Regions from separate parts of the Marinobacter sp. GH_1 genome, predicted to be linked through region 3. Evidence: predicted binding sites of a transcription regulator. Region 3 holds the regulator's gene; each other region holds the start of a gene.
What was found. The regulator FliA, encoded in region 3, starts transcription of late flagellar genes. The targets are predictions, from matches to a motif close to CTAAAGTTTNNNNNNNNNNNGCCGNTAA.
Positions count from the first base shown of each region.

Region 1: ACNSOI_RS12645 (flagellin) is a predicted target of FliA. The motif match lies at 1,319-1,346, and genes of this name have one in related genera.
Region 2: ACNSOI_RS11730 (methyl-accepting chemotaxis protein) is a predicted target of FliA. The motif match lies at 1,542-1,569, and genes of this name have one in related genera.

Region 1 is NZ_CP184460.1:2,776,081-2,779,288, forward strand. Features, by position in the region: gene ACNSOI_RS12645 (flagellin) at 51-1,229, opposite strand; gene ACNSOI_RS12650 (6-hydroxymethylpterin diphosphokinase MptE-like protein) at 1,392-3,208, opposite strand, start outside.
Region 2 is NZ_CP184460.1:2,569,547-2,572,754, forward strand. Features, by position in the region: gene ACNSOI_RS11730 (methyl-accepting chemotaxis protein) at 1-1,493, opposite strand, end outside; gene ampE (regulatory signaling modulator protein AmpE) at 1,609-2,496, opposite strand; gene ampD (1,6-anhydro-N-acetylmuramyl-L-alanine amidase AmpD) at 2,497-3,045, opposite strand.
Region 3 is NZ_CP184460.1:1,628,649-1,631,856, reverse strand. Features, by position in the region: gene ACNSOI_RS07485 (chemotaxis protein CheA) at 1-33, opposite strand, end outside; gene ACNSOI_RS07480 (protein phosphatase CheZ) at 54-839, opposite strand; gene cheY (chemotaxis response regulator CheY) at 860-1,243, opposite strand; gene ACNSOI_RS07470 (RNA polymerase sigma factor FliA) at 1,403-2,146, opposite strand; gene ACNSOI_RS07465 (MinD/ParA family protein) at 2,179-2,991, opposite strand; gene flhF (flagellar biosynthesis protein FlhF) at 3,062-3,208, opposite strand, start outside.

The sequences.
Region 1 (3,208 bases), 1.1 Mb from region 3:
AACGGCGGAAGGCCGGAACCCGAGGGTTCCGGCCGTTACCGCTATGCCCCTTACTGCAGGAGGGACAGAACCTGCTGCGGACGGGCGTTCGCCTGAGCCAGGACGGAGATACCGGCCTGCTGCAGTACCTGGGATTTAGCCAGGTTGGCAGTTTCTGCCGCGAAGTCAGCGTCCAGGATACGGCTGTTGGAGGCGCTGAGGTTCTCGACCGAGGTGCTCAGGTTCGCAATCGTAGACTCGAAACGGTTTTGGACCGCACCGAGCTGGCCGCGAATTTCGTTTACAGTACCCAGTGCGGCATCAACCCGCATGATGGCATTGTTCGCATCGGATACCGTGCTTACACTCAGGTCAGACAGGCTACCGGTGCCACTGGCCTCCAAATCAAAGCTATTAGCGCTCTCCAAATTGGCAACCGTAAAGGCCTCGGCCGATGCTTCTGAAGCTGCTACGTCGTATGCGAAATCCTGAGAAGCAGTGAGCTTTACCTGGTCGTTCTCATCTACCTCTGCAAACAATCCACCAATACCAGCGCCGTTGATCTGCTCGGCGACGTACTGTGATTTTTCAGCGTCAGTGGCACCGCTTCCCAGCGCATCGTTGAACGCTTCCAGCCGAACAATAATCGGATCACCACCACCTACACTGAATACTGCAAAGGAACTGGTAGCATCAGCACCAAACTCCCCGGCTGTGCCTGAGGCAGAAAGGACACCACCAATCTGCGCAGCCCTTGTACCCTTCTCCAGATCCACACTGATGGTCTCACCAGCGTTAGCACCAACCTGGAAGCTCTGCTTGCCGAAGTTACCGTCGAGGACTTTCGCTCCGTTAAAGGAAGTCTGTCCGGAAATACGGTCAATCTCCGCAATGCGCTGTTCTACTTCGTCATTCAGCGCTGCCCGGTCAGAGGCACTGTTAGAGGCGTTCGCTGCCTGAACCGCGAGCTCCCGAATGCGCTGCAGATTGTTGGTGATCTCGTCCAGCGCGCCCTCAGTGGTCTGTGCCAGGGAAATACCGTCGTTGGCATTACGGATCGCTACGTTCTGACCAGAAATCTGGGACTGGAAACGGGTCGAAATTGCCAGGCCAGCTGCGTCGTCTTTCGCGGAATTGATACGAAGGCCAGATGACAGTCTCTGAAGAGCCTGGTCATTCAACCCTTGGGATTTGCTCAATTGATTCTGAGCGTTCAAAGAGGCAACGTTAGTGTTGATACCGAGAGCCATAGTGCTTCTCCTTTAAAACCGTTTCAGTTTTGCTTGGTGAAGGCCTGGCCCCCGGTTCTCTCCTGGGGTGCCCCGCCCTGTTAATCCTCTTAACGGCACCCCAAAAGGTATCTTTAGAATTTTTTCGGATGAATATGTAAAAAAATGTTTCAGTAACTATTGCTACTCCCCAACTTTCTCCACGTCAGCGACAAATTCAGGATCCCGGTCACCTATGAACCTTCGGGACCATGGGTCGCTGTCCATATCTCGATCACACAGCATGACCTTGGCAAAGTGCTCAGGCGCTGTCTCCAGAAAATTCAGAAAACCTTGCTCCCAGATCCTCAAAAATGACTCTAAATCATCATCTTCACTGGCCATGCCATGGCAAATCCCTACATAAAGGAAGTGCTGCAAGGTCCCCCTCAACAACTGACTTACCATAAACTGGGGGCCGGAAGGAGCTGTTTTTCCGGGAGGTGCTGGAACGCGATGGAGTTGTTCTCGCATGGAATTGACCAAAGTACAGAGATCACGACGACCTCGAAGCCTGGCGGACTTCACAGTTCTGACATGTTCTCCACATACCTTTTCCAGCTCTTTTTGCACTCCCTTTAACGCCTCAATGAATAACTCCGAGCCCACGGTTCTCGAAAGGCCATCAAACAATTCCCCCGCCCCAAACGCTAAACGATCCTGATTTTCCTCACACTGCCCGATGAAGTCGTCTTCGGACATCCATGGCGCACCTTCAATAACGGCGCCGTCGGAGCAATTTCGTATGTCAGGTGGAGTTCCTGAAGATCTCAACCTATAAATCAACTCCTCAACTGAGCGCTTTGCAGAGTAGTAATCACTCCGAGTGTATACGGTTCCCCCATCAACGGATGGCGTTTGGAATACCCGCCTCTTCTTAACCGCTGAGTGAACACGCTTCTGGATATCCTTCGCAATGGAAGAATCAGTATCGTCCCCATAGACTGACTTACTGGAGTGGTCCCTCTCTTTATCTTCAAAACCGTAGTCGGTTCCAAACAGGTATATTTGCCGGAACCCCAAGGAGTGCCCTATAGACAACGCAGCATTTGTCACGGTGGGATTACAGTTGGCGAACGACTCTGCCGACAAACCCAACAGCGCCGGCTGCATATTGTCACTCTTGAAATAGTAATAAACGTTATCAAAGAGTGTCGGTACGAAAGGGTTTACTTCGTTCACTGCCAATAACGGTATATCGCGAATTTTGTCCTGACCAATGTCAGAAAGTAGCTGGTAAATCAGGTACGATGGATCGAGCTCTGCGTGGAAGTCTGGTGTGACACCGTGCGCCAACAGTGGTCGCAGCGCTGTGCCTGCGCTCACCACCACCACTTTGTCACGGACCTTCTTCAGGCTTTCCACCCGCTTGTCAAGTGAAGGCCCGCTCCCGACAACAACAAGCGGCTTACTTTGGGACGGCATCTCGGTTTTCGGAAGATAGCGCCCACCGCGCCTCATGTTGTAAGCGGTATTGGACAAACGCATCAACTCATTGTCGTAGTTGGACCAGTTAGTGCTGATTACCGCCAGGTCATTCGCATTTTCCAGGACCGCTTTCGCAAGCTCAACGTCAGCTAGATGATTGTAATAGGTTGAGAAGAATGGATAAAAAGGCACGTCTTTGGTCATGTACCGACTGACCAGACGCCGTATCTCCTCTGGCTGTTCAGCCCTGCCGATAGCAAATGTAAGGGAGAAACCTTTCCGAGAAAAACGTGAGCAAATCTCTTCCCAGTCCACCGTATATAAACTGACTGCAAATTTTTCCGGTTCCCGCTCAATGATAATGCCATTAACAATGGGAGCCTTCTTAGTCAGCGCATCAATGTGATACCCTAGGCCACACCCAAGAAACACCATTGAGGGAAAAATATTGCCCCGAATATAGCCCTTGAATGTCGAGGGCGTGACCGGGCTGGACTTAATGATATTTTGCAGAATCCGGTCCGCAAAGTTTT
Region 2 (3,208 bases), 940 kb from region 3:
CTGTTTATCACCGCTACCGCACCAGCGATTTCTTCCGCAAGACGGTTAATAGTTTGCACGGTAGCCGCCACAACCTGTCGGCCCGTCTCGGTATCACGCTCTGCGCTACCGGCGCTGTCCGCTACCCGATGGGCACTCTCAGTCACCTCGTTGACCGCCTCCACCATCTGCCCCATGGCTTCGTTTATCTGGCCGGTCTCTTCCATCTGGCGGGCAACCGCTTCACTGTTGGCTGCTGCAGTCTCGTTAACCCTCACCGCCTGACTGTCAACATCATTCGTGGTCCCGCTGACAGAGCGGATCAGTTCGGCAATCCGGTCCGTCATATTATTGAATTCGGTGGTCAGCTCGCCCAGCTCATCACGATTGTTAAGCTGGATGTGCGCCGTCATATCACCAGCGGCGACGCTGCGAGCCGCCTCACTAAACCGGTTGATGGCGGTTCTTACTGACATAAAGAAGCCGATGTAGAGGTACACCACAAGAAGCATCACGCCGATCAGAGCCCCTACAATCAACCTGCGCTGGCCGGTCTCCCGCTGCAGTCGCTGTTCAAGGTTGCCAGAAACCACATTGAAAATGCTGTCATTAAGTGAATCGTAGTAGTCCAGCTGGGAGGATACGGTGGCGTCAAATTCCTGCCAGGGCTGTTCCAGGCGCATCGGGGTGATGATGTTCAGGTCCAGTTGCTCGCGCAGCGCCATCAGGCTTTCATCGACCCGCGTCACAGCGCCGCCGGCCCTGCTTGACAGCTTGGGAGAGGTTTCAACCGCAACCGACAAGGCAGGCGACAACAGGGAGCTGCGGTTGGTCAGCTGGTCATAGATTTCATTCAAAATCTCGCTCAGGTTATAACCCACCTGGCCATCCACCAGGGCAAAGATACCGTAAGATCGGGCCCTGCCAACAACGGTCCTCGCCTCAGGCAGCGCATTACGCACCAGCCCAAGCAGCAACAGATTTTCCCGCGAGGCGTCTTGTCCAAGTCCCGAAATTTCAATCGTAGCCGGCAACAGGGCCAGCACCTTCTGAACAAACTCGTGGTAATACTTGAACTGTGGGTCTATGTTGCCCTGGTAGTTGTCGTCCTGCTTCAGTTGCTCCCACTCCGCCTGCAAGGCCAGAACCTGATCCTTCCAGGAACCAGAGGAATCGAACGAGCGGTTGTGCCCAGCAAGGTCTGAAAGCAGGCCATCAATCTTCTCGGCAGCCTCACCTGCCCTGCCCAGGAGTTCGTCTTCATCCTTGAGCACACCCGGCGCCTGGTAGTCGCGGTAAGCCATAGATGAAGACAACAGCTGGTCTACCTTGCGAAGTTCGGCAAGGCCCTCGATACCGCGAGTCATGGTTTGAACGGATTGATTGAGGCTGGAAATAACCAACCACGACAGGACAATGATCGGGCCCAGGAACAAGATGCTGATTAGGCTGAACTTGTAGACCATGGGCAGCCGATTCATCAGGCTAACAGCTGGATTGATCAAATATTTCACGGTGCCCTCTCGCTGATTCTAATAACTGAATCTTTATTCTTTGTTTGATTATCGCCCAAGGTCGGAAAAACTTAATCACCTTTAAGTGTTATTCTGTAATGTTTTATGACACTCCTCAGACCACCCCGGCAATGACCAGCAACGCGGCAACGCAGATCCACACCAGCATGCTTCGGTTCAACAATCCCCGTATGGCCGCCAGGCTACGCCCGCCAAAACTTGTCCACTCGTCCGGGTGCAACCGCGCGAACTGGGCGGGATCAAGCGCATAACCGGTTAACGACCCGTTTGCGGAAATCATGAGGACTTCCGAGGTTTTTCTTCCAAAACCGGGCAGGACTTTCTTCGCTTCCCTCGACCAGCCCGCGAGATCACCGGCCAGCCCCAGCGTGCAGGACAGCAGGCGTGCAGGAATCCAGCTGGCCAGATTGGCCAGGGTGCGGAATCGGGCGCGGGCCGCTTGCTGCGGCCATTGCTCAGACAACGCCACCAGGCCACGGGCAACCAGGGCTGCACCTATTCCACCCACCACATACCAGAAAGCCACCAGGAAGAACCGCTCGAAAACCCCGATCACCAGAGCCTTGGATAACGACAGATGCATGGCCTCTGGTGACAGCGCAGCGCCCCGCTCTTCCGGTGGCAACCGGTTCTGGATATGTCGCCAGGCAGCCTGCATGTCGCCCCGGCTCCAGGCTTCCGAATAGTCACGTAACTGGTGCCGCCAACCCGGCGCTCCCATCAGCAACACCAGCACGATCAGCTCCAGCGGATAGGCCGCCAGCCTGAACCCATACCATTCCAGCAGACACACAACGCCCACCAACGCCAGGCCGGGCAGCAGAACCCAGATCAGCCCGGAGGTAATGGCATCCTCCTTTCCGGCCTGGATTTTCGCGCCCCGGTGAAACCAGGCACGCCAAAGCACGTCGCCATCAAGCCGGTTCCGGCTATCCAGCTGACGCCGAATAAGGTAGGCCAAAAGAAACACGACAAACACCATTCAGGCGATCTCCTCATGGGCCAACAGCTGGGAAAAATGCCGCCAGTCGAACGCTGGACCAGGGTCGGTCTTCCGGCCAGGCGCAATATCGCTGTGGCCGGTAATGCGCTCGGCGCTGATTTTGGGCCAGGCCATCATGGTCAACCGCGCCATGTCTGCGAGTGTCCGGTACTGTTCGGGCGTATAGGGAATATCGTCTGCCCCCTCCAGTTCGATACCGATAGAGAAATCGTTGCACTCTTCCTGGCCGTCGAAACAGGACCGGCCGGCATGCCACGCCCGGTCCAAACAACTGACAAACTGCACAACGGAACCATCACGACGTACCAGGGCATGAGCGGAGACCTGCATGGCGGCGATGGTTTCAAAATAGGGATGGGCGGCTGGGTCAAGCCGGTTACAGAAAAAGTCTTCAATCTCCGTTCCCCCGAATTGCCCGGGAGGCAGGCTGATGTTGTGAACCACCAGCAGGGAAATGGCAGAACCCTCAGGCCTTGCGCCAAAATTCGGCGAGGGCACCCATCGGCTGCCAGGGTAACGGCCGGTCAGTCTTAACTGTTCAGCCTGGCTGGAGAGGGGGTCGTTGTTATGTTTGCAGTCTTGATTGAAAGGGTCAGAGATTGGCAAGGCGTATCCACTGTCGCTTTATGATGTTCAATCGATTGAATCACAAAGCGACGGTGGATGCTATGGATGGAACGGTGCGGATTCG
Region 3 (3,208 bases):
CTGCAGGATCTCTTCGTCGGCATCAAACGCCATGCGTCACCCTCTATAATCGTTCAGAAACCGAGACTGGATAACAGGTCATCAACGTCGTCCTGCCCCGAAACTACATCATCACGCTCCTCAGCCTTGATCTGAGGCCCTACCCCTTTTTCGGCCGATTCTTCTTTTTCTTCAATCTGGTGCACGGTGCCGGTGAGCTGGTCCACGTGGCTGGCCATCACCACCAGGCCAAGCAGGTTCTCTTCGACTTCTTTCACAAGAGCCGTTACTTTCTGGATAACCTGCCCGGTAAGATCCTGGAAGTCCTGGGCCAGAAGGATTTCTGACAGGTTGCTGTACAGGGTATCGGAATCTGTGGCCAGGCCCGCAAAGAAGCGATCAATGCGGCCGTACAGCTCCCGGAATTCTGCCGGCTCCATTTCCCGACGACGCAACCGCTGCCATTCGTCTCGCAGGGCGGTCGCTTCGTCGCGCATGGTATGCGCCACCGGCATGCTTTCTTCGACCAGGTCCATGGTGCGATTAGCCGCCTGGCTGGTCATCTGGACAACGTAGGCCAGCCGATCCGAGGCATCGGACATCTTGGACAAGGCTTCTTTCTGCTCGGCACTGCGGGCGTCTATCTGAAAATTCCGGATAGCCTCGTGCAGGCTCCGGGTCAACCGCCCCACTTCCCGATAGAGGCTCTGGTCGCGAACTTCACTAAGCTCGTTGATCACCGACATCGCACGGGCGTAATCGCCGGAACTGATGCATTCGGCCAGTTCGGAGCTTTGCTGCTGGAGCTTTTCGGTTACCTCCGGGTCGAGGCCCTGATGGTTCTCGTTCTTGTCAGTCATGACAGCCATCCGACCTCTGGTTACTGGATTCGCTCGAAGATCTTCTCAATCTTTTCCTTGAGAACGGCAGCGGTAAACGGTTTGACGACGTACCCGTTAACGCCGGCCTGCGCCGCCGCCACAATCTGGTCACGCTTGGCCTCCGCGGTTACCATCAGCACCGGCAGGTTCTTCAGGTTCTCGTCTGCCCGCACCGCCTTGAGCAGATCAAAACCCGACATGCCAGGCATGTTCCAGTCGGTCACCAGGAAGTCGTACTTGCCGCTCCTGAGCATGGGCAATGCAGTGTTGCCATCGTCCGCTTCATCCGTATTGGTGAAGCCAAGATCGCGCAGCAGATTCTTGATGATTCGCCGCATTGTGGAAAAGTCATCCACAATGAGAATTTTCATGTTTTTGTCCAATGGGACCTCCAGTCAGTAACACCCGGATTTCATTAAGCCTTTTGAAAGTCTAGCAGGCCGCTGCTTTAACCGCTTATTGTGTGGTGTTTGGCCGCGTTGTAAAGCGCCGGTTACCAAAATCTACACAGTTACGCGCCGCGCGGTCAGCGCCGGCCCGGTTTATTCTGGCTCGTCTTCCCGCCAATCGGACAACCGCCCCCTGAGACGAAAGGCCGCCTGGCTATGAATCTGGCTGACCCGGCTCTCGCTGACGCCCAGCACCGCGCCGATTTCCTTCAGGTTGAGCTCTTCCTGGTAGTAGAGGCTCAACACCAGCTTTTCTCGCTCAGGAAGCTCTTCGATTGCCTCTGCCAGGCTTTTCTGGAATGCATTTGATGAAATGCCATCCAGGGGATTATCGCTGGCCTCTGTTTCTTCTATCGGCAGCTCCCCGGATTCATTGAGCTCATCAAGGCTAAAAAGTCGGCCACTGTTGGCGTCTGCCAGGGAAGCATGATATTCCGACAGGTCAATGCCCAGCTCTTCGGCAACATCGACATCCTGGGCCTCGCGCCCGGTGCGGTCTTCCACGGTTTTGATGGCTGCCGCGATACGGCGGGCATTGCGATGAACAGAGCGCGGCACCCAGTCGCCCTTGCGGATTTCATCCACCATAGCGCCTCTGATTCGAATACCCGCGTATGTCTCGAAGGTGGCACCCTTGCCGGTTGAGTATCGTTGCGCAGCCTCCAGCAGGCCAATCATGCCGGCCTGCATGAGATCTTCAAGCTGAACCGAGGCCGGCAAACGGGCCATCAGATGAAGGGCGATTTTCTTGACCAGCGGCGCATGCTCCTCAATCAGCTGAGAGGGGCCTTTTGCGCCAGCCTGATGGTAGATTCCCAGGTTTTTCGCCAATGTCATGTATCCGGTTTTCTTATAGGACTGGATTCAGATCAGACTTCGACGAGCCGCTCCACGAAAAACTCCAGATGCCCTCTTGGCGATGATGGCAGCGGCCAGCTGTCCACTTTCTCTGCCAGGGCACGGATCGCCAGCGACGCCTTAGCCCGTGGATAGGCATCCAGAACGGCCCGCTGCCGCTGAACGGCTTTTTTGACGGCTTCGTCGTAAGGCACGATACCTACATATTGTAGTGCTACATCAAGGAAACGCTCGGTGACACGGGTCAGTTTTTCATACAGATGCCGGCCTTCCTGCTCATTTCGCACCTGATTCGCCAGAATACGGAAACGGTTGGTGCCGTAGTCGCGATTCATCAGTTTGATCAGGGCATAGGCATCGGTAATGGAGGTAGGCTCATCGCACACCACCAGCAGCAATTCCTGGGAGGCCCGCAGGAAACTGACGACCGACTCGGAAATACCGGCTGCTGTGTCAACAATCAGCACATCAATCTGGTCACCCAGCTCGCTGAAGGCGTTGATCAGCCCTGCATGTTCCATCGGGCTCAACTGGGTCATACGCTGGGTGCCGGACGATGCGGGGACAATCTTGATACCACCCGGGCCGTTGACCAGAACGTCCTTGAGGTCGCACTCGCCACTGAGCACATCCTGCAGATTGCGATTGGCGGTAATGCCCAACAGCACGTCGATATTGGCAAGGCCAAGGTCTGCATCCAGCAACACCACCCGCCGGCCTTTCTGGGCCAGCGCGATACCGAGGTTGACGGACACATTACTCTTGCCGACACCGCCCTTGCCGCCGGTAACCGCAATCACCTGAACCGGATGTGGTCTGCTCATACTGTTATCAGTCTCTTACTGCGTTCTTGTGTGGGCACAAACGGCAGCGCACCGGCTGTACCACCGGGCCTCAGGCCCCTTCTGCAGCGGCCTGGCCGTGCTGCATTGTTTTCAGGCGTTCTACGCCCAACCGCACCAGAGGAATGGCCTCTGCCCGGTGCAGGTCTTCGGGAATCTTCTGGCCATCGGTATACCATGCCACTTGCAGGCCGGTTTC